Regions from separate parts of the Desulfocurvibacter africanus subsp. africanus DSM 2603 genome, predicted to be linked through region 1. Evidence: predicted binding sites of a transcription regulator. Region 1 holds the regulator's gene; each other region holds the start of a gene.
What was found. Region 1 encodes sigma-54, which starts transcription at its own class of promoters, with help from an activator protein. Its sites were predicted from a motif close to CTGGCACGGNNNNTGCTT; they were not measured.

Region 1 (10,605 bases):
GCATCGATTATTCCGGTGCTGGCAGAGATGACCAAGGGCAGGCCAATATCCAATGCTGCTGTTGGAAGCACATGGCTGATGCATGCGAGAATGCAAGGTCGCCAGCCGGTCGCCACTGGAGCAGGCAAGCTGTCTCCGAGTGGATCACCGATCGGCTTGCCACGGCAGAAGGGCCAGTCATCATCGGGCTCGACCACGGCTTCTCCTATCCACTCAGCTATCTTCAACAGCAAAATATCGACTGCTGGGACGACCTGTTGGAGCACATATTCCGCTTGCACAATGAAAGTGAACGGCCTGCCTTGCACGGAGCAGGGCAGTTGGTTGGCCCAAGTTATCCTCTTCGCCTTGCCGAGATGTGGACCGTTTCCGCCAAAAGCGTGCTCTGGTTCGGAGGGCAAGGGCAGGTCGGGCCCGCCACCAGGGCGGGCCTAGCCCAGCTGTACAGACTGCGGCAGGGGTTGAGGCGACAGGGGATCAAGACGCACTTCTGGCCTTTCGATGGCTGGAGCGTTCCAGCGGGAAGCCATGTCATTTGCGAGGCGTACCCGGCTATCTATAAGCGCAGATACGAGCAGGTTGCGCCGGCCGAGTTCAGCAAGGCTGCCAATCCGGACCTTTTCGATGCGTACTGTGTCGCACGATGGCTAAAGGAACGGGATGAAGCCGGGCTGCTTGAATATTACTTCACGCCGCCGCTCACTACTTCCGAGCAGGCGCAAGCTCGGCTGGAGGGGTGGATTCTTGGAGTCTGTTGAGCGGGCTTGGAGGGAGATGGAGGGGGCAGGTTGGGCAGAAGGCACTAGTGAAAATGCACCATTAGAAGCAAGGCAGAAGCTTACATGTTTGGGTATTAATTTATGATGGTTGGAATTGAGTGGTGGTGAGGGTGGTGTAGTTCATCCTGAAATTAGGTCCAAGCACAAGATTAGTTTCCGGCTTTTGTATAGGGTCTGCGGATATATCTCTGTGCAACTACCGGTCGCTGGTTTAGGCATGGAACCGATTGGTGATAAGCGCAGTCAACATCCTATCAATCGAAATTGGAAGAGTATCGCAGGCGCATGCCGGTTACATTGGTATCTAGATTTTCTGATGCTAAAGGGGTATCGAGAAGGCGTTTTGAATGCGACCTGATGGAGGCTTGTCATGCTCGGAAAATATTCGTGTTTGCTAGTTCTTACGATATTAACCTTTCCGGCTTGCGCGCGACTCAAGACTGATTTCGAGTATGTCAAACCAGTGCAGCAGCAGAGCCGGACGGAAATAGAGCGTCAATATCCATATCCGATGAATATAGTGTGGCATTCTTTAGTAGAACATCTTGGTCAATTGCCATTAAACCAGATGCGAATAGACAAGGACTCTAGCGTCATTAGAATTGAACAGCAAACTGAGGATCCAAGTGGTTTTGTTGACTGTGGCAGCAATACTTACACTGTCAATCGGAGGAGTGGTTTGCCGTTTTTTAGGAGAACGTCTTTGTATTCACAGAAGTCTATTCCGGCTGTCGCTAATTATGCAGAGTATGAGAAAGGTGAGGGCAGAAGGAAGTCTAAGTATCAACAGCGAACAGCTCTAAAAATAACTTCGACAATTAAAGTAAATCCAATTGCTTCAGAATTGACAAATGTTAGCGTTGCGTCAACGTATCTTCTTGTCATTGATACTTATATTAGTATGCGTGGCGGCTACCATAAGGTTAGTGGACGGAGTTATACGATAAGTCAGTTTGGAAACCATGGGGACACTGGAGAACTTACCTGCATTTCTACTAATTACGAATCTAGCTCTATCTTAAATGGGATTGAGGAGATGATTCATGTAAACGTAGGCAGGCTAAAGAACTAGATTCAGCGGTGGCTAGGAACCTCTAACAAACCTAGTCAGCAGCCTTTCGGCTTTATGGTTTCCCACAGGAGAAGCTATAAAATCCGCCGAGTATACCGCTCATATTTTTAGACCAAGGCATCCGATTCCACCCACCTTCCTCCCTCGGAATTCCGCGACGTTGACACGGAAACCAAATCGTATATCGCTGTCGGCATAATAGGACGACTTGAGGTGCCGTATGAGTATTCTATCTAGGCTGAACGGATGGCAGCGTCTTTTCCTCATCTTATCCATCTGTTGGTTCGTTGTCGGTTCAGTCCTTGCCGTCCAAAACGCACCATCGTTCTATACCGAGGAATATGAGATACAAGAAGCCATCCAAGCCTCACTACAAAAGGAACTCGATAGTGAACTAAAAAGAGAGTACAAAACTGGACTAGATGATATAATTCACTTTTGCAGAGAGCATGAGTCTGAGATCCATAAGGACTACGAGGAGGCTGTTACAAATAACCAAGTGCCGACGTTCTTAGACAACAGTGACATTAGCTATGATAGGCCGCACAATGCATATATTTATGAAGATCTTAATCTGGTCAATCCCTATAAAGTGCGGCTCCCTCACATTTTCGACTTCCTTACAGAGGAACAAGCTTGGTATATATTTGCCAAGCGCTACACTAATCTGAGTTTGTCAAAATATTCGCAAAAAGCGTTTCTATTGTCACTATCAACTAAGGGCGACTTCAAACCCTCTCTGGTTGCTCAATACATAATAGCTTGTTTGTTGGTGTTCTGCCTAACCACAGCTGGAACTTACATATCCCTTCTTGGCCTCAGAAAAATAACCTTATGGGTGGTCGAAGGATTCAAGAGACAATAGCTGGAGCCACCTCTCAAGGAAGCTACTCAGGGGCAACTCCACTATTCTCTATTAGTGTAAAAGTTGGGAAGCTGGAACCTGTTGAAATGAAAAAGGGTCAGACGAGTCTGACCCTTTGATAAGCAATGTGGCGGAGAGGGTGGGATTTGAACCCACGTACAGGCTATTAACCCGTAACCCGATTTCGAGTCGGGCGCGTTACGGCCACTTCGCTACCTCTCCGCGTTGGTAGGAGGACAGGTTAATTACCCACGATGCGTAACGAGGTCAAGGGGAAAGCAGGTCTTGGCGTGCCTTTCGCCTGCGCAGGAAAAAGCTCGACAGGAGCGTGCCGCATTCCTCGGCCATGATGCCCTCCAGAACCCAGAACTGGTGGTTGAGGAAGGGCAGGCGCAGCCCCTTGAGCCGCGACAGCACTGCGCCGGCCTTGGGATCGCGGGCGCCGATGACCAGCCCGGCGATTCGCGCGTGGACCAGGGCGCCCAGGCACATGATGCACGGCTCCAGGGTCACGGCCAGGATGCAGCCGGTCAGGCGGTAGTTGCCGAGCGTGCTCGCGCCCTGGCGCAGGCAGAGCATCTCGGCATGGGCCGTGGGATCGTTCAGGCTCAGAGGCGCGTTGTGCGCCTGGGCCAGCAGCTCTCCTTCAGCCGAAAGCAGGGCCGCGCCCACGGGCACTTCGCCCATGCTCCCTGCTTCGTGCGCCTGGCGCAAAGCCACATCCATGACTTCGCGCCAGGAAGCCCAGCCTGCAGGCGGCGAAACGGGAGGCAACAACTGAGGAGAGATCATGGACGCAGGTGGCTACTGCGCCTTCAGGTAGCGCACGCCGCCCGCCAGCACGGAGATGCCGAGTTCGGCGTGTTCGCCGCGAGTCCAGCCCGGATGGTTGGTAGGATGGTTGAAGGCCTCGGGATGGGGCATAAGGCCGAGGATGCGACCCGAAGGGTCGGTCAGGCCGGCGATGCCCAGGGGAGAGCCGTTGGGGTTGAATGGATACTCTTCGGTGGGCTCGCCAGTCTCGGGATGGACATATTGCAGTGCCACGAGATTCTCGCGCACGACCTTGCCCATGAGCTCGGCGTCCTGAAAGACCATCTTGCCTTCGCCGTGACGTATGGGCAGGGCGAGTACGCCCAGGTCCTTGGTGAATACGCAAGGCGAGGCAGGATTGGCCTTGAGCTGCACCCAGCGGTCCTCAAAACGGGCGGAGTCGTTGTTGCCCAAGGAGGCTTGGCGCTCAAAGTAGGCGCCGTCCATGGCAGGCAGCAGCCCGAGCTTGACCAAGAGCTGGAAGCCGTTGCATATGCCCAAGATTACTCCGCCGGACGCGAACAGGCGTTCGAGTTGGGAGACGATGGGTTCTCCCTCGGAGGTTTTGGCGTAGCGCCAGCGCAAAGCCGCGGCCTGGGCCGCGCCCAAATCGTCGCCGTCCAGGAAGCCGCCTGGAAAGATAAGATAGTTGAATGGGTCCAGCCGGATGCGGCCCGAGACCAGGTCCGAGAAGTAGGCGACGTTGACCTCATCGGCGCCGGCCTGGCGCACGGCATAGGCCGATTCCTTTTCGCAATTGGTTCCATAGCCGGTGATGACGAGGGCTTTTACTAAGGCCACCGTGCGACCTCCACATTGGTTTCTTGACAGGGGGTTCCCGCCTGACTAGCTTGGGCGGGGCTCAGCGAAGATAAGGAGAGCCGGTGGCCGAGTCAACTCAAGGCGCTGAATCTCCCGAGGCTTTCACGCGAAGCCGATGCTTCGTGATAGCGGCCGGTAAGAGACCCCAGGTGTCCGGTTCCTTGCGGCCGCCTCTTTTTTTGTGTGCGGGAAGCCACGGAGCTTCACTCGCCGTTGGCGCTAAGAAATACATATGAGTGTCTTGCTTATCAGCAGAGTAAGGATGGGATGACCATGCAGACCAAGTTCATATTCATTACCGGCGGTGTTCTCTCTTCCCTGGGCAAAGGATTGGCGGCAGCCTCCATCGGTGTGCTGCTCAAGGCCCGTGGGCTCAAGGTGACCATCCAGAAGCTCGATCCCTACATCAACGTGGACCCCGGCACCATGAACCCTTTCCAGCACGGCGAGGTTTATGTGACCGAGGACGGAGCCGAGACCGACCTGGATCTGGGGCACTACGAGCGTTACCTCGACGCCTACATGACCCAGCGCAACAATTTTACCTCCGGAAGCATCTACAACTCGGTCATCACCAAGGAGCGCCGCGGCGACTACTTGGGCGGCACGGTTCAGGTCATTCCGCACATTACCGACGAGATCAAGCGCTGCATCACCGGCGTGGCCACCAATGAAGACGTGGTTATCGTGGAGATAGGCGGCACGGTTGGCGATATCGAGGGCCAGCCTTTCCTGGAGGCTATTCGGCAACTGCGTGGAGAATTGGGCAAGGACAACGTGCTCTACATCCACCTGACCCTCGTGCCCTTCCTGCGCACCGCAGGGGAGGTGAAAACCAAGCCCACTCAGCACAGCGTCAAAGAGCTGCGCTCCATCGGCATCCAGCCCGACATCATCCTGTGCCGCTCGGAAGTGGACCTGAGCAAGGATATCAAGGACAAGATCGCCCTGTTCTGCAACGTGGACAAGGACGCAGTGTTCACGGCCAGGGACGTGAAGAGCATCTACGAGGTGCCGCTTGAGTTTTACAGCGAGGGCGTAGACCAGAAGATCGCCATCATGCTGCGCCTGCCGGCCAAGAACGCGGCCCTGGAGCAGTGGAAAACCCTGGTCTACAAGCTGGAGAATCCCCAGGGCAGAGTGACCATCGGAATCGTGGGCAAGTATGTGGACCTCAAGGAGGCTTACAAGAGCCTGCACGAGGCGCTCATTCACGGCGGCGTGGCCAACGACGTGGCCGTGGATCTGGTCTACGTCAATTCCGAGGAGGTTCAGCCCCGGAACGTGGCTGACAAGCTTAAGAATCTTGACGGCATCCTCGTGCCCGGAGGCTTCGGCTCCCGTGGCGTGGAAGGCAAGATCGAAGCCATTCGCTACGCCCGCGAGAACAAGGTGCCCTTCTTCGGCATCTGTCTGGGCATGCAGTGTGCGGTTATCGAGGGCGCGCGCAATGTCATCGGGCTGGATAAGGCCAATTCCGAGGAGTTCGACCTGACCACTCCCCATCCGGTCATCTATCTCATGACCGAGTGGTATGATTTCCGCAGCAAGTGCGTGCAGAAGCGTGGAAAGGACAGCGCCAAAGGCGGCACCATGCGTCTTGGCGGCTATCCCTGCGAGGTCAAGACCGACACCAAAGCCTTCGACGCCTACCGGGAGACGGACATCACCGAGCGCCATCGCCACCGCTACGAGTTCAACAAAGCCTACTTCAAGCAGTTCGAGGAGCACGGCTACGTGTTCAGCGGCTTGTCGCCGAACGGAGAGCTGGTGGAGATCGTAGAGCGCCAGGACCATCCCTGGTTTCTGGGCTGTCAGTTCCATCCGGAGTTCAAGTCCAATCCCATGCGGCCGCATCCGCTTTTCAGGGAGTTCATCAAAGCCGCCAAGGTCAATAAGGAAACGTCCAAGTAGGGCGAGAGCCTGAAACAGGTCAGTCAGGAGCGAGCTCTAATGACATTTGAAGAACGCGCACGCAGGGTGAAGCTCCTGGTTCTGGATTGCGATGGAGTCCTGACCGACGGCGGGCTCGCGTACGACGAGGAAGGCCGCATCACCAAACGCTTCGACGTCCAGGACGGCCTTGGCATCAAGGCCGGCCAGCACATGGGTTTGGATTTCGCGGTCATAAGCGGCCTTGACCATGCAGGTGTCGCGCGCAGGATCAAGGATCTCGGCATCAAGCATTACTTCGCCGGCCACGTGCAGAAGCTGCCCATCTTGGACGCTTTATGCGCGGAATTGGGCATCCGTTACGACGAGATCGCCTATATGGGCGACGACTGGGTGGACGCGGCACCCATGGCTCGTGTAGGCTTGCCCTTGGCGGTGCCCAATGCCCAGCCCGAGATCCGGGCGCTGGCAGCCTGGGTCGCCTCGGCGCACGGAGGCCACGGGGCAGTGCGCGAAGCCGTCGTGATGATTCTCAAGGCCCAGGGCACATACGAGCAAGCCTATCGGCACTGGAGCGGCTAGGTGCTCAGGCGTCTGGCCGTGTTCTTTCTGGTGTTGTCCCTGCTCGCCGTAATCGGCTTCGCGCTGGTGAAGCTTACCGAGCGAGCCGGGCTCATGCCCGATCTCAGCGGCTTCGTCACTGATGTCGAAATCGACATGGCCGCCAAGGGAATTGAACTAACCCATGGAAACGAGGGTAAGCTCATCTGGCGTTTGCGAGCCGAAAGCGCGAGCTATGATCAGGAGAAAGGACTCGTGCTCGTCCAGACTCCCAACATAGACTACTTCACGCAGCCAAGTGACAAATTGCTGCATGTCCGGGCCCCTCAAGGCTCCGTGCATCAGGAAAGCAGCGAGGTTCATTTCTGGCCTGAGGTTACGGCCGTATATGAAAAAGCCTCGCTTACGGCCAAGGAGATAATGTATGATGGCCAGGGTTTGTTGACCGCTAGCGGCGGAGCGGTCGTTAAGCAGGAAGGGGTCACGCTCATGGCGCCGGTCATGCATTTTGACTTGAATGCGCGCGTCTTTGTCGCGGAGGGCGGAGTGGTTGTCGAATCCGGTACTGACAAGATTTTTACTGACCCCTTGAAAGCTAATGCACCCTAGCCATCTTATCGTATTCCTAATTTGCGCCATGGCGTGGATACTGCCCATCACTGCCCAGGCCGCTGAGGAGAACCTTGTCCCCACCAAGGTGACAGCGGATCGTCTGACTTATTCCCAAGAAGGCAACCGGGCCGTATTTGAGGGCAAGGTGCATGTCGTTCGGCAGGATATGGAATTGTGGGCCGATCGTATCGAAATCGACCTGCGTCCGAACGGTGATGGCAAGAGCGGCGCCAGCGGACCGGATATGGCCTTCGCCACAACCGAGGGCGCTTCGCGCATCAACAGGATTATCGCCTTGGGCAACGTGCGCATGCGCCGAGGCCAGAGCGAGGGCAAATGCCGCAAGGCCACCTACCTGGCGGATAAGAGCATGATTATCCTGGAGGGCGATCCTGTCCTCAAGGAAGGTGAGAATACCCTTCAAGGCAAGGAAATACGGATCTATATCAATGAGAACCGTAGCGAGGTCATTGGCAACACCAAACGCCCCGTGGAGATGATCTTCGTTACCCCCGAGAAGGGGGCCGAGAAGAAGAAATGAGCCAGAACGAGTTCTCTCAATTGCGGGCTGCGGGCCTCAAGAAGCGTTATGGAAAGCGCGACGTTGTTTCCAATGTGAACCTGGACATCACTCAGGGAGAAGTGGTGGGCATCCTGGGACCCAACGGCGCCGGCAAGACGACCACCTTTTATATGCTGGCGGGCGTCGTGAAGCCGAATGACGGCACGGTATTCCTTGACCAGCGCGAAATTACCATGCTGCCGCTGCACGAACGGGCGCGGTTGGGCATCAGCTATCTGCCCCAGGAGAGTTCCGTATTCAAAAAGCTCACCGTGCGGCAGAATATGGACATCATCCTGGAGCATACGGGGCTCTCCCGCCGTGAGCGGGCCGTCAGGGCCGAGGAGCTATTGGATGAACTGGGCATCACGCGCCTTTCGGGCCAGAAGGCTTCGAGCCTTTCCGGCGGCGAGCGCCGTCGGCTCGAAATCGCCCGCGCCCTTATCCGCCGTCCCCGTTTCGTCTTCCTTGACGAGCCCTTTGCCGGCGTGGATCCCTTGGCCGTGCTGGATATCCAGGATATCATTAAAGGACTCAAGGAAAAATGCATCGGCGTGCTCATTTCCGATCACAACGTACGTGAAACCCTGTCTATTTGCGATCGAGCCTACCTGGCCTACCAAGGCAGCATAATCCTGGAGGGCTCCCCAGAGCAGATAGTCTCCGATCCGAAGGCACAGCAGGTCTACCTGGGCCAAGGCTTTCGTCTGCAGGGAAGAGATATCTAAGAATCCTTGTCCCACAATGCTTCTCGCGTTCTGGCGCAATGGTTGCATACACACATCAAGTATGGCATGAATACACCCACGGCTGCCTGATGAAACTGTGGATACGCTTTCCCCGAAGCCCTTCAGGCCGCTTTATTTATACGGGAAGGCGTCACTGCACTGCCGTCGCGGCAACGAATCCTTCGTGAACGCCATTGGGAGATTATGGGCTTAGAACTACGACAACAACTCAAACTTTCGCAGCAGTTGGTCATGACTCCCCAACTGCAGCAGGCGATCAAGCTGCTTCAGCTTTCCCGGCTCGAGCTGCTCGATACCGTGCAGCAGGAACTCATGGAGAACCCGCTGCTCGAAGAGGGACAGGCCAGTGATCTTGGTAATGAGATCCAGGCCCTTGAGGTCCATGAGCCTGTTCAGGAAATTTCCAAGGATCGCGATGAGATTCTGACGCGTGAACTGACCCGCAATGCGGACTGGGAAGATTACCTCGGTGAGTTTTCCAGCTCGGGCAAGCAGATGCAGATGCGCGAGTCCGAAGTTCCCGAGGATGGCGTCAGTTTCGAGGCTCGCCTTTCCTCAAAGCCGTCCTTGGAAGGGCACCTGTTCTGGCAGGTGCGGCTTTCCGATTTCAGCGAAAAGCAGAAGCAAGTCAGCGAGATCATTATCGGTTGCCTGAGCCCGGCGGGTTACTTGCAGTCCACGGCCGAGGAAATCGCGGCCATGGCGCACACCACGCCGGAAGAGGTCGAGGTGATCCTGCGGCGCATCCAGCGTTTCGATCCCGTGGGCGTCGCAGCCAGGACCCCTCAGGAGTGCCTGCTGGTGCAACTCGATGTCTATGAACACAATGACCCCATACTGCGGGCATTGGTTTCCGAGCATCTGGAAGACCTGGAAAAACGGCGCTACAAACCTCTGGCTCGCAAATTCAAGATCACTCTCGATCAGCTCAAGGAGTACCTTGAGGTTCTGCAGACCCTGGAGCCCTTGCCGGGAGCCAGCTACTCCTCCACCGAGCCGTACTATGTCAGCCCGGACGCCTACGTATACAAATTCAACGATGAATTCGTAATCATGCTCAATGAGGAGGGCATGCCCAAGCTGCAGCTCAACTCCATGTATATGGACAGCCTGCAGGGTTGCAATTCCTCGGATAAGGAATACATGCAAGAGAAGATGCGCTCGGCAGTCTGGCTCATGAAGAGCCTTTACCAACGCCAGCGTACGCTCTACAAGGTCCTCGACAGCATTCTGCGCTTTCAGCGCGACTTCTTCGAGGAGGGGGTCACCCATCTGAAGCCCCTTATCCTCAAGGATGTAGCCGACGATATCAGCATGCACGAGTCCACGGTCAGCCGCATTACGACCAACAAGTATGTCGCCACGCCTCATGGCGTTTTCGAGCTGAAATTTTTCTTCAATAGCGCCCTGGACCTTGATGACGGCAGCCAAGTAGGCTCGGAGAGCGTCAAGGCGCTCATCAAGCAGCTCATATCCGACGAAAGCTCCAAGAGGCCTCTCAGCGACGAGCGCATAGCCGAGATTCTCAAGGAAAAACTCCAGGTGAATATTGCCCGCAGGACCGTGGCCAAGTACCGCTCGGCCTTGGGCATCGAATCCTCTTCCAAGCGCAAGCAAATCTTCTGATTTCTGCCAACCCCGCGCAAAAGGAGCAGGTATGAACATCCATTTCACGTTCAAGAACTTCGAGCCTTCCGAGCACCTCAAGAACTACGCGCGAACCCGGTTTGGCAAGCTCTCCAAGCATGGGATCAACAGTGCCGAGCTGCAGGTCAATATGAGTGTCGAGAAGCATCGGCACATGGCCGAAGTGGTTCTTTCCGGCGATAGTCTGCATCTGTCCGCCAATGAGGAATCACAGGACATGTACGCCACCA
Region 2 (10,605 bases), on a different contig from region 1:
CTGCATGGAACAGTTAAAATATAATGATTCTTGTTCCTGTCAGGCGAAAATGTCCTTGGGCAGGTAAGGGTGCGTGCCTTCGATGACCGGAATGCCCGCCTTGGCTTTGATCTTGGCCAGGAGAGTCTCCTTGTATGGGCAATGGTCGGTAATGCACGGCCCCACATGAATGGCCGTGGGCTTTTCGCCAAGCGGAGCGTTCCACAGCTTGACCTGGGCCAGCCGGGTGACGATGGTCGCTCCAGGGCAGTCTCCGCAGTTGAGCAGGCCCATGACCTCCGCCTCGGCGCTCTGATACATCCCGAAAACGCCCTCGCGACGGTTAAATCCCACCAGGCAACGCGAACAGCCGATGCATACGTCGTCCATGGCCTTCTTGCAGCCGATAATGAGGATCTTTTCCATGTCATCCGTCCTTGGTGAGGTACGCGTGGATTGCTTCGTGCAACGCCCCGGTCGCCAGTTTCGCACAGTGGCTCTCGTCGGCGGGAAAGCCGGGAAGCCGTTCCAGGATCGTATCTGCCTCCACGGCCGCGGCCTGATCCAGGGTCGAGCCAAGGGCCAGTTCGGCGGCGAGTCCGGCGCAGATTTGGCTCGAACCGCATCCGTCGGACCAGCCCGAGGCCTCCACGATGCGCTCGCCCTCGATCTTCAGGTAGACCTCGATGGTGTCACCGCAAGAGCCCTTGAGCTTGCCGCAACAACTCGCGTCCTCCATGCGGCCCAGGCGCTCGCTTTTCAACCAACGCTCGAAGCCGGCCTTGCCGTATTTGGCCTGCGCCTCCGCATTGATCTTCTCCTGGATGTCTAAGGCCAGCAGTTCCAGATCATGCTCCATATTTTCTCCTGCTCAGGCCTTGCCGCAACATGAGCCCGGCACGCAGCCGGCTTCACTGGGGCGGGAGCCGCAGCAGCCATGGCCGGTCGGACCGGGCAGCGCCGAGCGTGCCTTGCCCGTGAGCGACGAAGGCGCGGCAAGTTGCCTGTTCGCCGCGTTGCCGCATTTGGGACAGGCCGGCATGTCGTCGGCCTTGGCGATATCCTCGAAAACATGGCCGCAACGGCCGCAATGGAAATCGAACAGCGGCATGGTCGTGTCTCCTGCGCCGGTCAGTGACCGTTCAGTCGTGTTCAGGCGTTCGGGGTCTGCATTCCTAAAGATTGTGGAGAGGGGCGTCGCTCCGCCAGAGCGAGCCGCTCCTCTCCACATCTCACCCACTCAGGGGATGCCGGTTCCCCGAGTTCATCTCATCCGTTTTCCGGCCTACGCGGGGTCAGCGAACGGTGCTTGCAAAGCTCGCCTAGTGGTCACAGGCGTTGGGTCCGGTCGTCAGCATACCTCCGAGATAGGCCTTGGCGATCTCCTGGGGCGTGCCGCCCTGGGCGCCGACCACGACCTTGACCCCATGCTCGGAGAAAATGGCCTGGGCGCGCTGGCCCATGCCGCCGGCGATGACCAGGCCCACGCCCAGCTCGGCCAACCATTTGGGCAACACGCCCGGCTCGTGGGGTGGCGGGATGTGCAGGCTCATGGCGCCCACGCGGCCGCCGGCCTCGTCGACATCAAGCAGGGCGAACTGCTCGCAGTGCCCGAAGTGCTGGCACAGTGTTCCGCCCGCGATGGGAATGGCGATCTTCATGCTTCCTCCATATTGCGATTCCATGTGTCCAAAGTGCGCCGGACCACGAGCATGCTGACCCCGGGTGTCCGGGATAGGGGGGATTTACGGCCTGCCCGCGAGGTCTGCTTGCCCGCAGCTCGAGTTTACCAGTGTCCGTCCTTGTCCGGCCCGCCGGCCTGGGCCAGGCTGCCGGCCTTGAAGGCCTCCAGGGCTTCCCGAGCCGTGCCGCCGTCGCGCAGGTAGACGGCAATTTTGCCCCGGTCCAGGGCCACATAGGCCTTGGGACCCACGTGGCCGGTGATGACAGCCTTGGCGCCCGCATTGGCCACGCACTGGGCCGCCTGGATGCCCGCGCCCTGGGGCAGGTTCATGTTCTGCTCGTTGGGCACGTAAGTGTGCTCCTGCGTGTCGGAATCCACGATCACGAAGCCCGAGGCCCGGCCGAAGCGCGGATCCAGCGGACTGTCCAGGCTGTTGCCTTGTGTACTGACGGCGATCTTCATGGTTCACTTCTCCTGTTGAAATCGTTGCCGGCAGCGACCTCTGCCGGGCGCGCTGCGTCCTTGCGGGCATTTCCGCGCTGTTGGGCCGGGACAGCCCGGCATGACCAGCGTGTCCAGCCTGCCTTGGGTATGGGCCCCGAGCACCTGCTCCACGCTCCCGGCGATCCAGGGCAGGACAGTGATGCCTTGGTGCTCCAGCGTCATGCGGCAGCAGCCCGTGAGCGCTCCGCAGATCAGCGCCGAAGCGCCACGGACCGCGAGCAGCTCGGCCAGCTGGCGCACTGAAACGCCCGAGCAGGCGCGGACCTCGCGCAGCACGGCCTGGTCGCGCTCCAGGCTGTAGAAGCGCAGCTCCGTGGCTGTCTCAAGCAGGGTGGCTAGGCGGCCCTGGTGGCAGGCGAGGCAGAGTACGGTCGGCCCCGCGTGATCAAATGCTGCTCCGGTCATACGTAAAGCCGGTTAGCATGGAGAGTGCCATATAAAATAGCTATGTAATCTCAGTAGAATAAGAGACGGGTGGGTCTGTGGAATGCTGCATTGCGGCTTAAAACGAGCCGCAATAGATTATATCGCATCATTTTTAGCCGGATCCGGCGCGCTGGAGGATGCGGCGCAGGGTGTCCTTGCTGATGCCCAGTTCGCGGGCGGCGGGCCGCTTGCGGCCTTTGTGGCGGGCCAGGGCCTCGATAACGGCCTGGTGGCGGATGTCCTCCATGGTCCTTGGATTTGTGTGCTCGTGGGCCGCGCCCAGGTCGGCGGGCTGCAGGTATTCGGGCAGGTGCTCCATCTGGATGAAGCCGCCGGAGCAAAGGATGAAGGCGTACTCGATGATGTTTTCCAGCTCTCGCACGTTGCCGGGGAAGGCGTAACGTGCGAGCAGGCCCATGACGTCCTCGGACACGCCCTGGATGTCCTTGCCCATGAGGGCGTTTCGCTTGTCCACGAAATGGGCGGCCAGCAGGGGAATGTCCTCGGGACGTTCGCGCAGGGGCGGCAGGCGGAGTTGGACCACGTTGAGCCGGTAGTAGAGGTCCTGGCGGAATTCGCCCCGCTCGACCATGGCCGCCAAGTCACGGTTGGTGGCTGCCACCACGCGCACGTCGGCGGGCTCGCTGCGCACCGCGCCCAGCGGCTCGAAGCTGCGCTCCTGCAGCACGCGCAGGATCTTGACCTGCAAGGCCAGGGGAAGGTCGCCGATCTCGTCCAGAAAGATGGTCCCGCCCTGGGCCAGCCCGAAGCGGCCCGGCTTGTCGCGGCGGGCATCGGTGAAGGCTCCGGCCTTGTAGCCGAACAGTTCGGATTCCAGGAGATTTTCGGGCAGCGCCCCGCAGTTCACGGCCACGAAGGGTTTGGTCTTGCGCGGGCTCAGGTTGTGGATAGCCCTGGCCAGCAGCTCCTTGCCCGTGCCCGACTCACCCAGCACGAGCACCGTGGAAAGGCTCTCGGCGATCTGTGGCAGGATGTCCAGGATGCGGATGATGGCTCGGCTGCGCGTGCGGATGTCCTCCAGGCTGTGCAGGCCTTGCAACTCCTTGCGCATGAGCTGCAGTTCCGAGAGATCGCGAAAGGTCTCCACACCGCCGATGACCCGGCCCCGCCCGTCGCGCAGGGGCGCGGCGCTGATGGACACAGGCAGGCGCACGCCATCGGTGCGGATGATGGAGATGGATCTGTTGCTCACCGTGCGATCCTCGGCCAGACAGGCGCCAATGGCGCAGGCTCCGTCGCAGATGCTTGAATGGAAGACCTCGCGGCAGGTGCGCCCGATGGCCTGCTCGGCCGGGACGCCGGTGATCTCCGCGGCCGCCCGGTTAAAGGAGGTGATGACCCAGTTCAAATCCACGGTGAACACGCCGTCGGCCACGCTGTCCATGATGGCCTCGCAGGGGATGTCCGCGGGAAAGCTGCGTATGGGTTTACGTTCGTTCATGGCTGTGCATTTCCTGGCTGAGGTTTCTGACAGGATACACCTCTTTGCTGTACAGCGCAAATTTAGCCGCTTTTATTACGACAAGCTGAGTGCCGTTCGTAACTTATTGCTATTATGGTAAATTTAGCATGGTACGCTTTATGTAAGATCGAAGCAAAACACGCGCAAGGAGGATATGCGTATGCCTGGCTTCAACGGAACTGGACCTCTCGGCAATGGACCCCGCACTGGACGTGGACTCGGTCGCTGCATGGCCGGCGCGGGCGGAGGGCAAATGGCGGGACGCGGTCGCGGCTTGGGCCGTCAGGGCGTCTTTGCGCAGGATGCCGGCGACGTTCAAGGCGAACGCATTGCCGCCCTTGAAGCAGAGATCGCCGCGCTCAAGTCCAAACTGGCTCAGAGCGAGAAATAGGCCTCTCGACCCGCTCCTCCATCAGTCCCGGTCCGAGCCACGGGCCGGGACGCCGGAGGGTGGGCGACTACATACTAGGTCGGGTCCGCCGATGAAATGCACTAGCTTAGGGGTGCGGTCGCCTCTGGCAAGCCCGGAGACAGGGCTTCTGCCGAGCCTAGTGCAAGCAGCCTCAATGGAAAGGAAATCATGAAGCTCGCCATAGCCAGCGGCAAGGGCGGCACGGGCAAGACAACCGTGGCCGTGAATCTAGCCGTAATACTTGCCCGCCAAGGCCTTGCGCCGGCCTTGGTTGATTGCGACGTGGAGGAGCCCAACAGCCACATCTTCCTGGCTCCGAGTTGGGAACGGGAGCAGCGGATCACGCAACCCGTGCCGCGTATCGACCACAAGGCTTGCCTGGGCTCCGAATGCAGGCGCTGCATCGAGCTGTGCCGCTTCAAGGCGCTCATCTGGATGGCCGGGGAAGTCATGGTCTTCCCGGAACTGTGCCACGGCTGCGAACTGTGCGCCGAGGCCTGCCCGGCCGGGGCCGTCGATTGGGCCGAACGCGAGGTCGGCGTGGTGCGATCCGGCAAGGCGCGCGGTGTGCGTCTGCTGGGAGGCCTCATGCGCGTTGGCGAGGCCATGGCCACGCCGCTCATCCGTGCAGTAAAGCGCGAGGCAGAGGTCGAGGACCTGCAAATCTGGGACTGCCCTCCGGGTACGGCTTGTCCGGCAGTGGCTTCCCTGCAGGGCGCGGACGTGGCGCTGCTGGTGACGGAACCGACAGCCTTCGGATTGCACGACCTGACTTTGGCCGTGGCCCTGGTGCGCGAACTGGGCCTGCCGTTTGGCGTGGTCCTCAACCGGGCCGGCATGGGCGACGAACGGGTGGAGCGCTATCTGGAACAGGAATCCATCCCGCTGCTGGCCAGCCTGCCATACAGCCGGGAAGCGGCCGTGGCTTGCGCCGACGGACATCTGTTGGTGGACGTTCTGCCGGACATGGGCGAGTCCTACACGCGGCTGTGGAAATCCCTGTGCCGCCTGCTGCCCGAGGAGGTCACGGCATGAGTCAGATCGTCGTACTGAGCGGCAAGGGCGGCACGGGCAAGACCAGCATCGTATTGGGGCTGGCCACGGTCATGCCTTCCAAGATCCTGGCCGACTGCGATGTGGACGCGGCGGACCTGCACCTGATCGCCAAGCCGCAAGCCATTTTCACCCAGGACTTCATAAGCGGCGAATTGGCGCGCATCGAGGCGGACGAATGCACGCAGTGCCTGCTCTGCCAGTCCAGATGCCGCTTCGAGGCCATAACGATGGAGCCGCGCATCCTGGCTGAGCATTGCGAGGGGTGCGGGCTGTGCGCCTTCATCTGCCCGGTGGGGGCCATCAAGATGGAACCGCGCCACTGCGGATGGTTGTACGAGTCCCGCACGCGCTTCGGCGCCATGGTCCACGCCATGCTCAAGCCAGGGGCCGAAAACTCGGGCCGGCTGGTGACCACGGTGCGCCGCCGGGCCAACGAGCTGGCCGTGCAGGAGGGCTGCGCGCACGTGCTTGTGGACGGCTCGCCGGGCATCGGTTGCCCGGTCATCGCCTCCCTGACCGGCGCGGACCTGGCCCTGCTCGTGGCCGAACCCACGGTTTCGGCCCTGCACGACCTGCGGCGGGTGCATGAACTGGCTCGCCATTTCCGAATTCCCTGCCTCGTGCTGGTCAACAAGGCCGACCTGAGCAGTGATCGCTTACGGGAGATAAGGGACTTCTGCTCCGAATGCGGCCTGCCCCTGGTAGGTGAGATCCCCTATGACCCGGTGTTTACCAAGGCCCAGCTTGCCGGCCAAAGTGTGGTCGAGTTTGACCCGCGGAGTCAGAAGCCCCGCTTCGAGGCTATCTGGGATCTGATGCGCGAAACGTTGGAAAAGACCGCTCTGGTGCATTTATAGTCGCTACGAAAAGGCAATGCTGGCGTTTAGGCCAAGTCATGGTAAGCGAAATCCTACGGGGCCGGGGAAATCATTCCCCGGCTGCCGGGGTAATTGTTGTTCGCATCCTGCAATGAGGAGCAGCCCATGCGCCTGACGGAATCCACCGGCGTCTTCGATGCCTTGGGCTTCGGCTTCTTCGTCGTGGACGAAGGCTGGAACGTGTTGCTCTTCAACCGGGAAGCCGAACGCATCACCGGTTTCACCCGCAAGGAAGCCTTAGGCTGCAAATGTTCGGAGATTTTCCATACCGAGTTTTGCAATGCACGCTGCCCGCTGCAGCAGGCCTTGGTCTCCGGCGACAGGGTTTCCAGGCGTCAGGTGCATTTCCTGACCCGCGACAACCGCCGCGTGGCCTTGGAAATCTCCGCCGCGCCCTTCACGGGCAGCGGCGAGCGGACCATGGGTGTGCTGTGCTTTCGCGAGGTTCTGGCGGATCAGGCCGGCACGGACACGCCGGCTGACGATCCTCTGCGTCGCCTGGTATTCCGCCATCCGCTCATGCTGCAGCTCCTGGACATCCTGCGCATGGTCGCGCCAACGGACGCCTCGGTGCTGCTCACGGGCGAAACCGGCACGGGCAAGGGCTTGCTGGCCAAGGCGCTGCACGACCTGAGCCGCCGGCGCGTCGGACCATTCGTGGGCGTCAACTGCGCGGCCCTGCCCGACAAGCTCCTGGAATCCGAGCTGTTCGGCTACAAGAAGGGCGCGTTCACCGATGCCCGCGCCGACAAGCCTGGCATGTTCGAACTGGCCCAGGGCGGGACCATCTTCCTGGACGAGATCGGCGATTTGCCGTCCGACCTGCAGGCCAAGCTTCTGCAGGCTCTGGAAGAGCGCCGTTTCTATCCCCTGGGCGCCACCAAGCCGGTTTCGGTCAACGTGCGCGTGGTGGCCGCCAGCAACCTGGATCTGGCTCGACGCACGACCGAGGGCCTCTTCCGCTCCGACCTTTACTATCGGCTGCGGGTAGTGGAGTTGCACATCCCGCCCCTGCGCGAGCGAAGCGCGGACATCGTGCCCCTGGCCGAGCTGTTCCTGGCCCGCGCGGCCGAGCGCTACGCCAAGCGGGCCACACACCTGGACGAATCCGCCAAGCGGCTGCTGTCCGCCTACTCCTTTCCCGGCAACGTGCGCGAACTCAAGCATCTCATGGAGCACGCCGTGATCCTGAGCGACGGCACCACGCTCACGCCCGCCCATTTTCCGCCCCAGATGGCGGTCCATCCGGCTCCGACCGCTCCAATGTCCCATCCGGGCCATCCGACTTGTCCGGGCCAAGCGGCTCAGCGCTTGCCCGAAGTCGAGCGTGCCCAGGGCGGCAGCTTGCTGGAGCGCGAGCGGGACCTGTTGCTCCAGGCCCTGTCCGAAAATGACTGGTCCATTCTCCAGACCGCCGCGCAACTGGGTATCAACCGCACCACGCTATGGCGGCGCATGCGCAAGTACGGCATCTGACGAGGGCTGGATGAAGTGCGATTCGATCTAACGCGTGTTACCAACGGCCTGAAGAATTCTGTCTGAAGACCAGAGCACGGGAAGCGAGCAAGGCAGGAAAGCATAAGGTCTCAGGAAATAGCCGATCCGGGGGCATAAGCTCTTCGGCATCGAAACTTACCCGGAATACCCCTTACATCAGCCGTTCGCAAAAACTCCAAGCAGTGTTCAATAGGCTCTAGCCTCTATCCGGTTCGGCCATTGCGCCAGCAACTCGCCTTCCAGCGAGAACAGTACATGCCGGACTTCCATATCGGTCCCGGCGAAGCTTCGCGCGTGGTGCGCCGCCAGACGACACAACTCCTGTAGGATGACGGGCAGGGCGGGTTCGGGCCGCAGGATGTCCAGGGCGTGCATGGCCGTGTTGGCCTTGGCCACGGAGTCCACGCTGACGGCCGAAGCGCCCAGCGTCGCACACAGGTCGGCCAGTTGGCGCATGTCCGTGGGCGCGTTGCGCGCGTGCGTTTGGGGCAGGCCCTGAGCCTGCTTGACCAGCTTGCCGAAGAACACGCCCCAGGTTACGCGGGTGACACCCTTGCGGCCGGCCTCGGACATGGCGTGGGCGAAGTGGTCCGCGGCCTGGATGAAGGCTACTTCGGGCAGGTCGGGCCGCAGGGCCATGAGCAGACGCTCACTGCGGCCGCCGGTCGAACAGCAGGCCTCGCTTAGTCCGGCGGCGCGGGCCACGTCCAGACTCTGGCTGACCGTGGCGGCCCAGGCCTCATGGCTGTAAGGTCGCACCGTGCCGCGCGTGCCCAGAATAGAGATGCCGCCCAGGATGCCCAGGCGCGGGTTGAGCGTGCGCCTGGCAATGGCCTCGCCGTCTGGAACTTCCACCAGCACACGGGCCGAGCCTCTGAAGTCGGCTGCTTCCATGGCCTCACGCAACGAGTCAGCGATCTGGCGGCGCGGGGCCGGGTTGATGGCGGGCTGACCGGGCGGCACTGGCAGGCCGGGCCGGGTGACCATACCCACGCCGCGACCGCCCGTGACATCGATCTCAGCGCACGATCCCCATTCGTTCAGTACTATAAGACACTCGATGGCCGCGCCGTGCGTTGCATCCGGGTCGTCGCCGCCGTCCTTGATGACAGTCGCGCGAGCGCCAGAACCTTCGCTCCGACAGGTGGCTATGGCGATGCGCAGCCGTCCGCCCGCCGGCAGAGGTACGTCCACGTGTTCCGGGGTCGCGCCCGTGAGCAGATGGAGCGCGGCGGCCTTGGCCGCCGCCGCCGCGGCCGTGCCCGTGGTGAATCCTTCGCGCAGGGTTCGCGTCACTGGCTTGCGGGAACAGCGCCGGCGCAGGCGTCCACGAAACGCGGGGCCAAGCTCGGATTGCTGCCGAAGTGCAGGTGGATGTACGAGGCCACGACATTGCCCTCGGTAAAGCCCTCGGGCCTGGACAGGGAGCCGTGGCGGTCCGAGACGATGTACAGCCCTGCGCCGGCATAGGCCCCGTCGGGGATGGACGAGTAGTGGAATTCGTGGCCGCGGACCTTGAGACCGGCCGGACCCAAGGGACAGTCGCGCGCGAGGGTTACCTCTCTGTAGCCCAGGGCCGCGAAGCGTTCGTTCATGGATGCCGTGAAGGGGAGTACCCCGGCCATGGGGAAGTTCTGGCCGTGCTCACCGACGAGCGCGTCCATGAGGTACATAAAGCCGCCGCATTCGGCCAGCACGGGCCGGCCCGAGCGGCAGAAGTCGCGGATGTCGCGGCGCATGGACCTGTTCTGGGCCAGGGCGCGGGCATGTACCTCGGGATAGCCGCCGCCTAGATACAGGCCGTGCAGCCCCTGTGGCAGCGCCTGATCCTCCATGGGCGAGAAGTAGATCAGTCGCGCCCCGCTCTCGCGCAACAAACGCAGATTTTCATCATAGTAGAAGCAGAAGGCCTTGTCCCAGGCCACGCCTATGGCGGCGCGCGGCTCGGGAAGGTCCGGGTCGTCGGGGGGGTAGATGGCCAGGTGCGGCAGGTTGGCCACCAATCGGTTCAGGTCCAGGCCCTGTTCAATCCAGTCGGCCAGCTTTTCCAGGGTCGCGGGCGAAAGAGGCGCTTCGCAGGCCGTGACCAACCCCAGATGTCGCGAAGGCGTCGCAAGGCCTTCGCGGCGGCGCAGAACGCCGGCCAAAGGCACGTTAGGCGCCAGGGTCATGGCCTCGGCAAGGAGCTTCGCGTGGTTCTCGCTGCCTGCACGGTTGAAAGCTACGCCCGCCAAGTTCAGGAACGGGTCGAACTCGGCAAATCCTTTGACCAGAGCCGCCGCGGAGCGGGCCATCGAGCGCGCGTCGACAACCAGGAGCACGGGCAGCTTGAGCCACTTGGCGATTTCAGCCGTGGAACCTTGTTCGGATATTGGTGAGAAACCGTCATACAGACCCATGACGCCCTCCGCCACGGCGATGTCCGCATCCCAGGCATGGCGGGCGAAGACATCCTGCACGGCGCGCCGGCCGCACATCCATCCGTCCAGGTTGTGGCTTTGCCGGCCTGCGGCAAGGGCATGGTGTCCCGGATCGATGAAGTCCGGCCCGACCTTGAAGGGCTGGACGACCAGTCCCTTGCGCCGCAAGGCGGCCATGAGCGCCAGTGTAACTGTGGTCTTGCCGCAGCCGCTGTGCGTGCCGGCGATGACGATTCCCTTGGCCATGCTCCTCCAGAATGGCCGCC
Region 3 (10,605 bases), on a different contig from region 1:
ACAAGGCCAACGGCACGGCCGAGCTGTGCGTGGAACTGGCCATGGCCATGCTCGGGGTCAAGTACACGGACTATGAGAAGAAATACTTGGCCTCCAATCGCCCAGGACAGGAGCGCAACGGCCGGAACAATGCCGAGCCCGGCAGATGAGCTGTAGCGAGCCTCAAAGAAATACCTGACCGTTTCGGCTGCGGCTTAGCAGCAGTCCGACCCGCAATCGCAGTTCGGCGGCCCGCCCGTGAGCCAGCCCTTGATGATGGCCTGGGCGCAGCCGACGCCGGGGCTGACGCGGATGGCGCCGGTCGGGCAATTCAGGGCGCAGGCGCCGCACTCCATGCATGCGTCGCGATCCACGGCCTCGGCCTTGCCCTCGCGGAATTCGAACACGCGATGCGGACAGACCACGGTGCACATGCCGCAGCCTGCGCATTTGTCACGGTTCAGCTCCAGGCTGGCCACGCCGCTCAGATAACGTAATTCCTGCATCGCTCCTCTTCTCTCCTCTCCTGGGCCGTCATGCGGTCATTATGCGGCATCAGGCAGTCGTCGGGCGGTCATCAGGACAGACAATGGAAGCCCCCGGAGCACCAGGGACAGTGGCCGCAGGGCACTTCCACGCCATGGCAGTCGTACTCGAAGGCCTGCTCGCCCAGGATGTCGGCGCAGGGCGCGGCGGTGCAACTGCCGCAGTGCGGATAGGCGTATTCAAGCACCTCGCGCCGGAAGGCCTGAAACTCCCGCCCATTCCAGATGTCCTGCAATTCGCGCTCGCGCACGTTGCCGAATATCTTGGGCCGCACGCGCTTCAGCGCGCCGTCCAGGAAACAGGAGTAGCCGTGCCACAGGAAGTAGCATGGCGTGACGTCGCCCGAGGCCGTGATGAACACGCCGCCGTCCTCCATGAAGTCGCAACGCCGGTCCAGCCTGGGCGAGACCGCGGGCAAGGTCAGGCGCAGGCCGCGCCGGACCGCGGCCTGTTCGGCCCGGGCGAATGTTTCGCGCACGCGGTCGAGCTTGCCAAGGTCCTCGATCACGAGATTGGGCAGGTGTAGCGGAATGCCTTTGCGCTCTGCTTCGGCGGCCATGGCCTCCACGAAGCGGATGAGGCGCACGTCCTGCTCGCTGCGCAGGAAAGTAAAATAGGCGGCCAGGAAGCGCGACAGATCCAGGCCCTGCTCGATCGCCTTGGATCGCCACGGCGCGAAGAAATCCAGGCACGCGTCCGGGCTCGCGCCGAACAATGAACCCTTGGCGGCGCTACGGTCATACGGAAGCAACTGGCTGGCCAACACGAAGGACGCCCCGCGATCCGCGACCCACTCGATCAACTCCGGCAGGCCGTCCAGGGTTTCGTCGCTCACGACGACCTCCACTCCGGCCTCGAAACGTCTGCTCCCCTCCGGCCGCGTGGCGGCTTGGGCCTCGCGCAGTACGGCCAGAGCCCGCTCCAGCCCTTTCAGTTCAGCGCCTGCACGCACTTGGCGCAAGGTTTCGGGCGAGCAGGAGTCCACGGAAAGGCAGAGCCTGTCCAGTCCGGCGAGCAGCAAGGCCTGGGCGCGCTCGCGCGTGAGCAGCAGGCCGTTTGACTGGAAGCCGATCCAGCCGCTTTGCGGCATGGCTTGCCGAGCCAGCGCCACCATGCGGGGAAGCTCCGGGTGCAGCAGGGATTCACCGACGCCGTTGAGCACCAGCGCATCGGCTTGGGCCATGGCCGGAAGCAAACGCTCGAACATGGCCAATGGCATGTCGGCTTCGATGATCTCGCAGCCTTTGGTCTGCTTGACGCACATGGCGCAGCGCAGGTTGCAGCGCGTGGTGCACTCGACGAAGAACTTTGACGGGAGGCGGCGGAAAGCCGGCGCAACTGCCTCGTGATCCGGAAATGCTTGGGTCATATGCTCCAAATATCCATAAATCATATGTTTGCCGCGTCATGCCGCGAAGGGCGACACGAGCCAGGCGATCAGGGCCGCCAGCGTCAATACGGCTTGCGCCGGCATGTAGCGGCGCAATTCGCGTTCCACGCCCGATGGCGAAGTGAAGGTGCTCGATCCGGTGTAGTTGAGCCCGTACCAGGAGCCCACGACTGTCGCGGCCAGGATCATGGCCAAGCCATCCAGCCAGCCGAGGCCGCCCGCGAACAAGGCCGCCGCAAGCGTTCCCATGGCCAGTCCGGCCAGGCCGCCCTTGAGGGCGAAGGCGCGGAAAGGCAGCCAGGGCAGCAGCGCCGGCATGATGAAGGCTCCGCCGAAAAAGCCCAGGACCAAGGAGCCGAAGGCCGCCGGCCAGCGGTCGAGCATGCGCCCCAGGGACCAGACGCCGGGTCCAAGGCCTGCCAGAACGAGCAGAATCAGGGCCGCGTACAGGGCCTTGCGGCGCGCGTTATGGATCTCCACGGGTGCGACGGCGAGTCGGTCCCACAGGCCGAAGGAAACCCTGCGCATCTCCGGGGAGGCTTGCATATCCGCCGCTATGAAAGCTTTTAGGTCGCTGGCGCACACGGGGCCGAACACGGCCTTGAAGCCGCAGCCTCGCCGCACTTCCCGCGCGGCCACGCCCGGCGCTGCCAGCTGGGGCAGCACCAGGGTGCGGTGGGCGACCAGCCGTTCCAGACCGCAGGCGCGCACGCGGCGCACGATCTCCTCGGCGCTGAAGATTTTCTTGCCCGCCGCGCACCAGACGTTGACGCCCTTGGTATCCAGCACGAGCAGCCAAGCGCCCAAGCCGGACAATTCCTTGCGCAGGGCGTCAAAAGTCAGCTTATAATTGGCCGTGACGATGACCGGACTCTGCGCGCCGGGAGAGCCCACGGCGTAGAGGCCCGGGATCACACGGTAGCGCCCCCGGCCGATGCCCCAGCGCACGCCCACGCCCCCCAGGCGGTCGGCGGCGGACAAATGGGTGGCCACTTGCGGCACGGGTCCCAAAGAGGTCGCGTGCCAGCCCAGGACAAAGCGCTCCTGGCGGTAGCCGGGTCGATCTCCCGCAAAACCGATAGGTGACATCTCAGGAGAGTGGATCGACTCGCGGATCTCGCCCGCAACGGGCTGAGGCGCCGGACCGCAACAAGGGACGCTGTCGGCCGCGGACAGCGTGTCGGGACGCTTGATTGCCGGGGTCGCCGACCCCGGCCTGGGCTGGGCCTCTCAGCAGGCATCCTGCCCATGCGAGGCTGAAGGCTTCTTGAACAACATGCGGGTCTCCAAAGGGCATAGCTTGGGGGAAGGCTCAAGGGCACGATAATGCCTCTCTATCCGCTTGTGAAGGCATCTTATCAAGGTCGAACCGTCCGGCACGAGTTTGCGCGGCGTCACGTTCACAGGAAAGATCAATTAGCGATGGCGAATGCGTGGCATTCTGCACATCACATAGCTTACCGATCCGCGTGGCCTTAATCCGACTGTCATGCTGGCTTGTTTTTTGCTCGCAGCGCGCCATGAATCTCTTCAACTTCAATCCGGCCGACTTTCTCAGCTTCCTGCTTACCCTGATGCGCATCAGTCTCGTGCTGTTCATCATGCCCTTCTATGGCGGCAAGGTGACCCCGACTCCGCTCAAGGCTGCCCTGTGCCTGATCCTGACCATCGCCGTGTGGCCGGCTTTGAGCTTTCCCGGGCAGCAATTCCCGGCAAATATATGGACTATCGTCGTCATGCTCATCGGCGAGATCACCCTGGGCCTCGTCATGGGCATAGTGGTCAACGTTCTTTTCGCCGCAGTGCAGACCGGCGGCAGCCTCATCGGCTTCCAGATGGGCTTCTCCATGGTCAACGTGGCCGACCCTATGACGGGCACGAACGAATCCATCACCGGCCACTTCATGTACATGGTCACCTTCATGACCTTCCTGATCCTGGATGGGCACCTGTTGCTGCTGCGCGCCTTGGCCGAATCCTTCCAGCGCATTCCTCCTGGCGGCCTGTACCTGAGCCCGGCCCTGGCCCGTGAAGTGCTCGGCATGTCCAGTCAAATTTTTGTTTTAGGCATCAAGATAGCCGCGCCGGTCATGGTGGCCGTGTTCCTGGTGGACCTGGCCATCGCCCTGGTGGGCCGCGCCGCGCCGCAAATGAGCATCCTGTCCTTCGGTTTCCCGCTCAAGATCATCACCGGCTTCCTTTTCCTGGGGTTGATGTTCACGATCATGGCCCGTTATGTGGGTCAGTTCATCATCAACATGGACGCCATGTTCCACTCCATCTTCATGCTCGGCGCGCCCTTAGCGCGCTGAAGTCCGGGAAGCGGCCATGCCCCAAAGTGATCCCAGTAAAACAGAATCAGCCACAGCAAAGCGACGTAAAAAGTCCCGCGACGAAGGCAACGTCCCCCGCAGCCAGGAGCTTTCCAAGCTGGCCGTGATCCTGGTCGGGCTGCTCGTTCTGCGTCTGCTCATCGGCTTCATCGGCGACGAGATGAAGAGCCTCTTCGCCAGCTTTCTTTCGAATTGGGGCAACCTGGAGCTGACCACCGAGGGCTTGTATATCCTGTTCGTGGATCTGGCCGTGCATCTGGCCAAAATGCTCCTGCCTGTGTTGTTCAGCCTGGCCCTGGCCGCCTTCGTGATCAACCGAATACAAGTCGGCCAGTTGTGGACCACCAAGGTCTTCAAGCCTAAAATGGAAAAATTCGTCAACATCGTCGGCGGCATCAAGCGGCTCATATTCAACGTGGACGCCTTCGTGCGCCTGGCGCGAAGCATTCTTGGCGCGGCGGCCGTGGCCATCGGCCCGATCATCCTGCTGCGCCATGAGATGAACAACCTGCTGCCGCTGTTCAGCCAGACCACCGAAGGCATTGCCGTATACATGCTAACGGTCAGCTACAAGATGGTCCTCTACTCGCTTATCCCCATGATCACCGTGGCCGTGATCGATACGGTCTATACGCGCTGGGACTACGAGGAAAAGCTCAAGATGACCAAGGACGAGGTCAAGGACGAGCGCAAGCAGGCCGAGGGCGACCCGAAAATACGGCAGAGACAGAAGCAAAAGATGATGGCCATGTCCATGAGCCGCATGCTCCATAACGTGCCCAAGGCGGATGTGGTGGTGACCAACCCCACGCACTTCGCCGTGGCTCTGAGCTACGATCTCTCCAAGGCTCCCGCGCCGCTCGTGGTGGCCAAGGGCGCCGATCACATGGCCAAGCGCATCAGGGAAATGGCGCGGGAGGCGGGCGTGCCCATCCGCGAAAACAAACCCCTGGCACGGGCTTTGTATGATCAGGTCGAGGTTGGGGACATCATCCCCGAGGATCTGTACAAGGCCGTAGCCACCATCTTGGCCAGGCTGCACAAATTCAGGAAGAAACGAGCCGGCTAAAGGCCCGGGCAAGCAGGACGCGGTGTCAAAGATATGGCTAGCAAAGCGGCAAAGAGCAGCACACTCAGCTTGAACTACGAGCGCTTCGCACGTCAGGGCGACATCATGCTCGCCGCGGGCGTGGTGACGATCCTTTTCGTCATGCTCGTGCCGCTGCCCACCCTGTTCATCGACCTCATGCTCACCTTGAGCATCTCGCTCTCGCTGGTGGTGCTCGTGACCACCATGTTCATGAGCTCGCCGCTCGAGTTTTCCATCTTTCCGAGCCTTCTGTTGGTGACCACCCTGCTGCGTCTGTCGCTCAACGTGGCCACCACGCGCCTCATCCTGCTCCACGGCGACGGGGGCACCGAGGCCGCGGGTAACGTCATCAGGGCCTTCGGCGAATTCGTCGTAGGCGGCAACTATTTCGTCGGCATCGTCATCTTCCTCATCCTGTTCTTCCTGAACAAGATGGTCATCACCACGGGCACCACGCGTATCGCCGAAGTCGCCGCGCGCTTTACCCTGGACGCAATGCCCGGCAAGCAGATGGCCATCGAGGCCGACCTCAACGCCGGGCTCATCGACGAGAAGGAGGCCACGCTCCAGCGCTCGAACCTGCGCCGCGAGGCTGACTTCTACGGCGCCATGGATGGCGCGGGCAAGTTCGTGCAGGGCGACGTGAACGCCGGCCTGCTCATCACCTTCGTGAATATCATCGGCGGCATCCTCATCGGCATGATCCAGAAGGACATGAACTGGATGGAGGCCGCCCAGATCTATACCCTGCTGACCATCGGCGACGGTCTGGTCTCAACCATCCCTTCGCTCATCATCTCGACCTCGGCCGGCATCATTGTTTCGCGCGCCGCGGCCGAAGCCAAGATGGGCGAGGAATTCCTGGCCCAGTTGACCTTCCATCCGCGGGCTCTCAAGCTCGTGTCGGCCATTCTGCTGGTTTTCGCGATCGTGCCCGGCATGCCCACGGTGCCGTTCCTTGTCCTTTCGGTATTGATCTTCGTCGTCTCCAAAGCCACCCAAGTGCACCGTGATTCCGTGGACAGTCTGGCTCCCGATAGAGGCAAGGCCAGCGGTAAACTCGGCTCCAAGTCCGGCGCCAAGGCCTTGCCGGGCGGCAAAGCCGGCGAGCAGCCTTCGAGCCTCGACACGCCGGAGGAAGTCCAAGCCCTGCTGCCCCTCGACGTGCTGGAGCTGGAAGTGGGTTACGGGCTCATCCCGCTCGTGGACGAAGAGCAGAACGGCAACCTGCTGGCGCGCATTCGCTCGATCCGCCGCCAGTTCGCCCTGGACATGGGCGTGATCGTGCCCTCGCTGCACCTGCGTGACAACCTGCAGCTCAAGCCGGGACAGTACACCGTGGTCATCAAGGGCAATGAGGTGGCCTCGGCCGAAATCCTCATCGACCATCTGCTGGCCATGGATCCGGGCGACGTGAAGCACCGCATCAAGGGCATCGAGACGCGCGAGCCGGCCTTCAACCTGCCGGCCCTGTGGATACCCGAACGTCAGAAGGAAGAAGCCATGCTCGCCGGATATACCGTGGTCGATCCCTCGACGGTCATAGCCACGCACCTGACCGAGGTATTCCGGCATAATCTGCACGAGTTCCTGGGTCGCCAGGAGATTCAGAGCCTGCTGGACCACTTGGCCAAACGCGCGCCCAAGGTCGTGGAGGAACTGGTGCCCGATATCCTGCCCCTGGGCAGCGTGCAGAAGGTGCTCCAGAACCTGGTCAAGGAAAACGTATCCATCCGCGACCTGCTGACAATCGTGGAGGCCATGGCCGACTTCGGCTCGGCCGTAAAAGATCCGGACCAGCTCACGGAGTATGTGCGCGGCAGACTGAGCAGGACCATCATCAAGCCCTACCTGGGCGGCGACGGCACCCTGTCCATGATCACCCTGCACCAGAGCCTGGAGCGCGTGTTTCAGGAAAACCTGCGCCAGACCGATCATGGCGCGTATCTGTCCATGGACCCCATGCAGGCCCAGCGCATTATCAAGGCCATCAGCAAGACGCACGAGAACGCCGTGGCCGGCGATGGTCAGCCGGTGCTGCTCACCTCGCCCTCCGTCAGGCCGCATCTTGCCCAGCTCATCACCAGGTTCATTCCGAACCTGCCGGTGATATCGCAGGCTGAGATTCCGTCGGAAATCCGTCTCCAAACCTTAGCAGTGGTGAACGTCGACAATGCAAGTTAGAATCTTTCGCGGCGCCGATTCTTCGGCAGCACTGGCACAGGTCAAGGCGGAACTCGGCATTGAGGCCGTGATCCTCGAGACGCGCGAGGTCATGGATAACGGCCGCAAGATGTGCGAGATCACCGCCGCCCTCGAACGCAATGTCGGCATGACCCGGGCCAAGCCGTCCGAGGCCTACGGAGATATGTCCTCCGTCAGCGCCCTGACGGGCGGTCCCGGAGCGGCGGCGCCCGAGTGGCACCGGGAATGGAGCGAGATCAAAAGCTGCCTCATGAGTCTCATGGGCAAGCAGCTCGACAAGGACAAGCTTTCGCCCAGGCAACGCCAGGCCTTGGATTACCTGGAGCGCGAGGGCGTGGACCCCAAGATCGGCGTGACCCTGTACAAATGCCTGGTCCTGGACAAACAGACCTCGCTTCTGGCCGCCCTGGCCGAAATCCTGTCCGTCCGGCCGTTGACGCTGGCCTCCTGGCCGGAAAAGATCCACTGCGTGGCGGGTCCATCCGGAGCTGGCAAGACCACCACGGTCATCCGCATGGCCCTGGCTGCCCAGCAGGAAAAGCCCGACCTGCGCATCTGCCTGGTCAATGCCGACGACCGCCAGGCCAGGGGGCGATTGGTGCTGCGGCACTACTGCGAGCTGTCCGGCTTCTCCTACCGCGAGGCGGGCAGCCGCGAGGACATCCTCAAGCTGCTGGACGAGGCCGACAATTTCGACCGCATCTATGTCGACCTGCCCGGCATGAGCGGCCCCCAGGTCCTGTCCGAGCGCCTGACGCTGCTGGGCCTTTCGGAAGTGGACGAATGCGCGTTCCATCTGGTACTCAGCCCCCACTACGGCAAACCCCAGCTGGATCACTTCCTGCGCGCCTTCTCCTTCGCCAGGCTCTCCTCCGTCATCTGGACCAAGCTGGACGAAGCCGCCAGCTTTGGCGGCCTGATAAACGTTGCCGACTCCTGCAGGGTGCCGATTTCCGCCGTGTCCTGGGCCGCGGGATTCAAGGATTGCATGGCCCCGGCGGAAAACATGCTCCTGTGGAAACTCATCTTCAAGCATGAGCTGCCTTGCGGGCAGGCTCCTGAAAAGCTACACGCGTAACTCCCAAAGGAGCTGCGAAACCTCATGGCATCATCTTTTCCTTTAGTCTTTTCAGTTACTTCGGGCAAAGGCGGCGTGGGCAAGACGAACATTTCCGTCAATTTGGCCTACTGCCTGTCCAAGCTTGGCAAACGTGTGCTCCTGCTGGACGCCGACTTGGGCTTGGCCAACGTGGATGTCCTGCTCGGCTTGGCTCCGAGCCTTAACCTCTTCCATCTTTTCCACGAAGGGGCGCGGCTCGATGACATCATCTACGCCACGCCGTACGGCTTCCCCATCTTGCCCGCCTCCTCGGGCGTGAGCGAGATGCTGGAGCTGTCCACGGGGCAGAAGCTCGAACTGTTGGAGTCCATGGACACCCTGGAGGACAAGCTCGATTACCTCATCGTGGATACGGGAGCCGGCATCAACGAAAACGTGCTCTACTTCAACCTGGCCGCCCAGGAAAAGCTCATCGTGCTCACTCCGGACCCGACCTCGCTGACCGATGCCTACGCCCTGATCAAGGTGCTCAAGTACAATCACGGCGTGGAGCGATTCAAGGTCCTGGTTAACATGGCCCCAAGCCCGAGCGCCGCGCGCGAGGTCTATATCAAGCTCTACCGCGCCTGCGACCAATTCCTGAGCGGCGTGTCTCTCGATCTCCTTGGCTCCGTGCCTTTCGATCCTGCTGTCAGGCAGGCGGTCATACGACAACAGCCGTTCTGCCATCTGCTCCCTCAGAGCGAGGCAAGTGCGAGCCTGCGTCAGGCGGCAGAGCGTATCACAACATGGGAAGCTGCGACGGAACTCGATGGTAACATCAAATTCTTCTGGAAAAAAATTCTGTTCCAGGAACAGTCCGTGGCTTGAGCTGGACTCCGGACAGACGCGTTGGGAAAACTTCGCCTCTCAGGATAGGGAGGAGATAGTCAGGCACTATGGCCCGAAAATCAAAATCATGGCCTTGCGCCTCAAGGCCAAGCTGCCCCAGACGGTAGAGCTTGGCGAGCTCATGAGCGCCGGAAGCCTGGGACTCATGGAGGCCTTGCAGAAGTTCAATCCCGAACTGCGCATCAAGTTCGAGACCTACGCCGAAAGCCGCATCAAGGGCGCCATGCTCGACGAGTTGCGGCGCATGGACTGGTACTCGCGGGGCCTGCGACAGCGCCTTCGGCTCATGGAACACACCGTACGCGAGATCGAGCAGGAGACGGGCCGGCCGGCCACGGTGCAGGAGATCGCCAAACGCACCGGTCTGAGCGAGAAGGATGTGGACATGGGCCTGGAGATGCTTCAAAATCAGCTCTGCCTGAGTCTTGATGCCATTTCCGAATGCGTGGCCTCCGTAAGTGATGCCGGCGTGGATGGCGACCCATATCAAAGTGCGGCATTCCAGGAACTTATTGACAAAATTACTTTGCTTATCGATGAATTGACCCCCAGGGAAAAACTGGTGCTCTCGTTGTATTACGGAGAGGAGCTGAACATGCGCGAAACGGCCAACGTAATGGAGATCACCGAGGGCCGCGTGTCCCAGCTCCACAGCCAGGCCTTGGGCAAACTCCGCAAGCTGTTCAAAGACCAGTACAATCTGGACGCTTATTGAGGAATCAAATGGCCTATGATGTAAATATGCAGGTGCTCGTTGTGGACGACTTCCCCACCATGCGCCGAATCATGAAGGATATCCTGCGTCAGCTCGGCTTCCAGAACATCGTCGAGGCGGAGGATGGAGTCATGGCCTGGGAAATCTTGGGAAAGCAGCCCATCGATTTCATCGTCGCCGACTGGAACATGCCCAAAATGACCGGCATCGAGTTGCTGCGCAAGGTTCGCCAGAGCAAGGACTACCAGAATATGCCTTTTCTCATGGTCACGGCCGAGGCCCAGCAGGAAAACATCATCGAGGCGGTTCAGGCCAAGGTCTCCAACTACGTCATCAAGCCGTTCACTGCCGACATACTCGAGCAGAAGATTGCCAAAATCTTCGCCTAGAGCTGAC

Region 2: H585_RS0108240 (NifB/NifX family molybdenum-iron cluster-binding protein) is a predicted target of sigma-54. The motif match lies at 2,586-2,603, and genes of this name have one in related genera.
Region 3: fliR (flagellar biosynthetic protein FliR) is a predicted target of sigma-54. The motif match lies at 3,408-3,425, and genes of this name have one in related genera.

Annotation. Positions count from the first base shown of each region.
Region 1 is NZ_AULZ01000014.1:100,555-111,159, reverse strand. Features, by position in the region: gene H585_RS0111070 (hypothetical protein) at 1-758, shown strand, start outside; gene H585_RS23050 (hypothetical protein) at 1,150-1,851, shown strand; gene H585_RS0111065 (hypothetical protein) at 2,072-2,716, shown strand; tRNA gene H585_RS0111060 (tRNA-Ser) at 2,845-2,938, opposite strand; gene tadA (tRNA adenosine(34) deaminase TadA) at 2,984-3,508, opposite strand; gene H585_RS0111050 (phosphoribosylformylglycinamidine synthase subunit PurQ) at 3,521-4,330, opposite strand; gene H585_RS0111045 (CTP synthase) at 4,625-6,265, shown strand; gene H585_RS0111040 (KdsC family phosphatase) at 6,305-6,826, shown strand; gene lptC (LPS export ABC transporter periplasmic protein LptC) at 6,827-7,414, shown strand; gene H585_RS0111030 (LptA/OstA family protein) at 7,443-7,958, shown strand; gene lptB (LPS export ABC transporter ATP-binding protein) at 7,955-8,707, shown strand; gene rpoN (RNA polymerase factor sigma-54) at 8,912-10,354, shown strand; gene hpf (ribosome hibernation-promoting factor, HPF/YfiA family) at 10,386-10,605, shown strand, end outside.
Region 2 is NZ_AULZ01000010.1:163,231-173,835, reverse strand. Features, by position in the region: gene H585_RS0108265 (CGGC domain-containing protein) at 40-405, opposite strand; gene H585_RS0108260 (iron-sulfur cluster assembly scaffold protein) at 407-838, opposite strand; gene H585_RS0108255 (FmdB family zinc ribbon protein) at 851-1,090, opposite strand; gene H585_RS0108250 (NifB/NifX family molybdenum-iron cluster-binding protein) at 1,302-1,640, opposite strand; gene H585_RS0108245 (NifB/NifX family molybdenum-iron cluster-binding protein) at 1,766-2,125, opposite strand; gene H585_RS0108240 (NifB/NifX family molybdenum-iron cluster-binding protein) at 2,129-2,572, opposite strand; gene H585_RS0108235 (sigma-54 interaction domain-containing protein) at 2,706-4,055, opposite strand; gene H585_RS0108230 (DUF5320 domain-containing protein) at 4,231-4,467, shown strand; gene H585_RS0108225 (nucleotide-binding protein) at 4,657-5,523, shown strand; gene H585_RS0108220 (ATP-binding protein) at 5,520-6,401, shown strand; gene H585_RS0108215 (sigma-54 interaction domain-containing protein) at 6,528-7,898, shown strand; gene H585_RS0108210 (cobalt-precorrin-5B (C(1))-methyltransferase) at 8,106-9,215, opposite strand; gene H585_RS0108205 (cobyrinic acid a,c-diamide synthase CobB) at 9,212-10,585, opposite strand.
Region 3 is NZ_AULZ01000013.1:110,715-121,319, reverse strand. Features, by position in the region: gene rocF (arginase) at 1-149, shown strand, start outside; gene hgcB (mercury methylation ferredoxin HgcB) at 195-485, opposite strand; gene H585_RS0110450 (radical SAM/SPASM domain-containing protein) at 557-1,894, opposite strand; gene hgcA (mercury methylation corrinoid protein HgcA) at 1,931-3,109, opposite strand; gene fliR (flagellar biosynthetic protein FliR) at 3,436-4,227, shown strand; gene flhB (flagellar biosynthesis protein FlhB) at 4,244-5,317, shown strand; gene flhA (flagellar biosynthesis protein FlhA) at 5,351-7,522, shown strand; gene H585_RS0110425 (flagellar biosynthesis protein FlhF) at 7,512-8,621, shown strand; gene H585_RS0110420 (MinD/ParA family protein) at 8,646-9,473, shown strand; gene H585_RS0110415 (FliA/WhiG family RNA polymerase sigma factor) at 9,415-10,209, shown strand; gene H585_RS0110410 (response regulator) at 10,218-10,598, shown strand.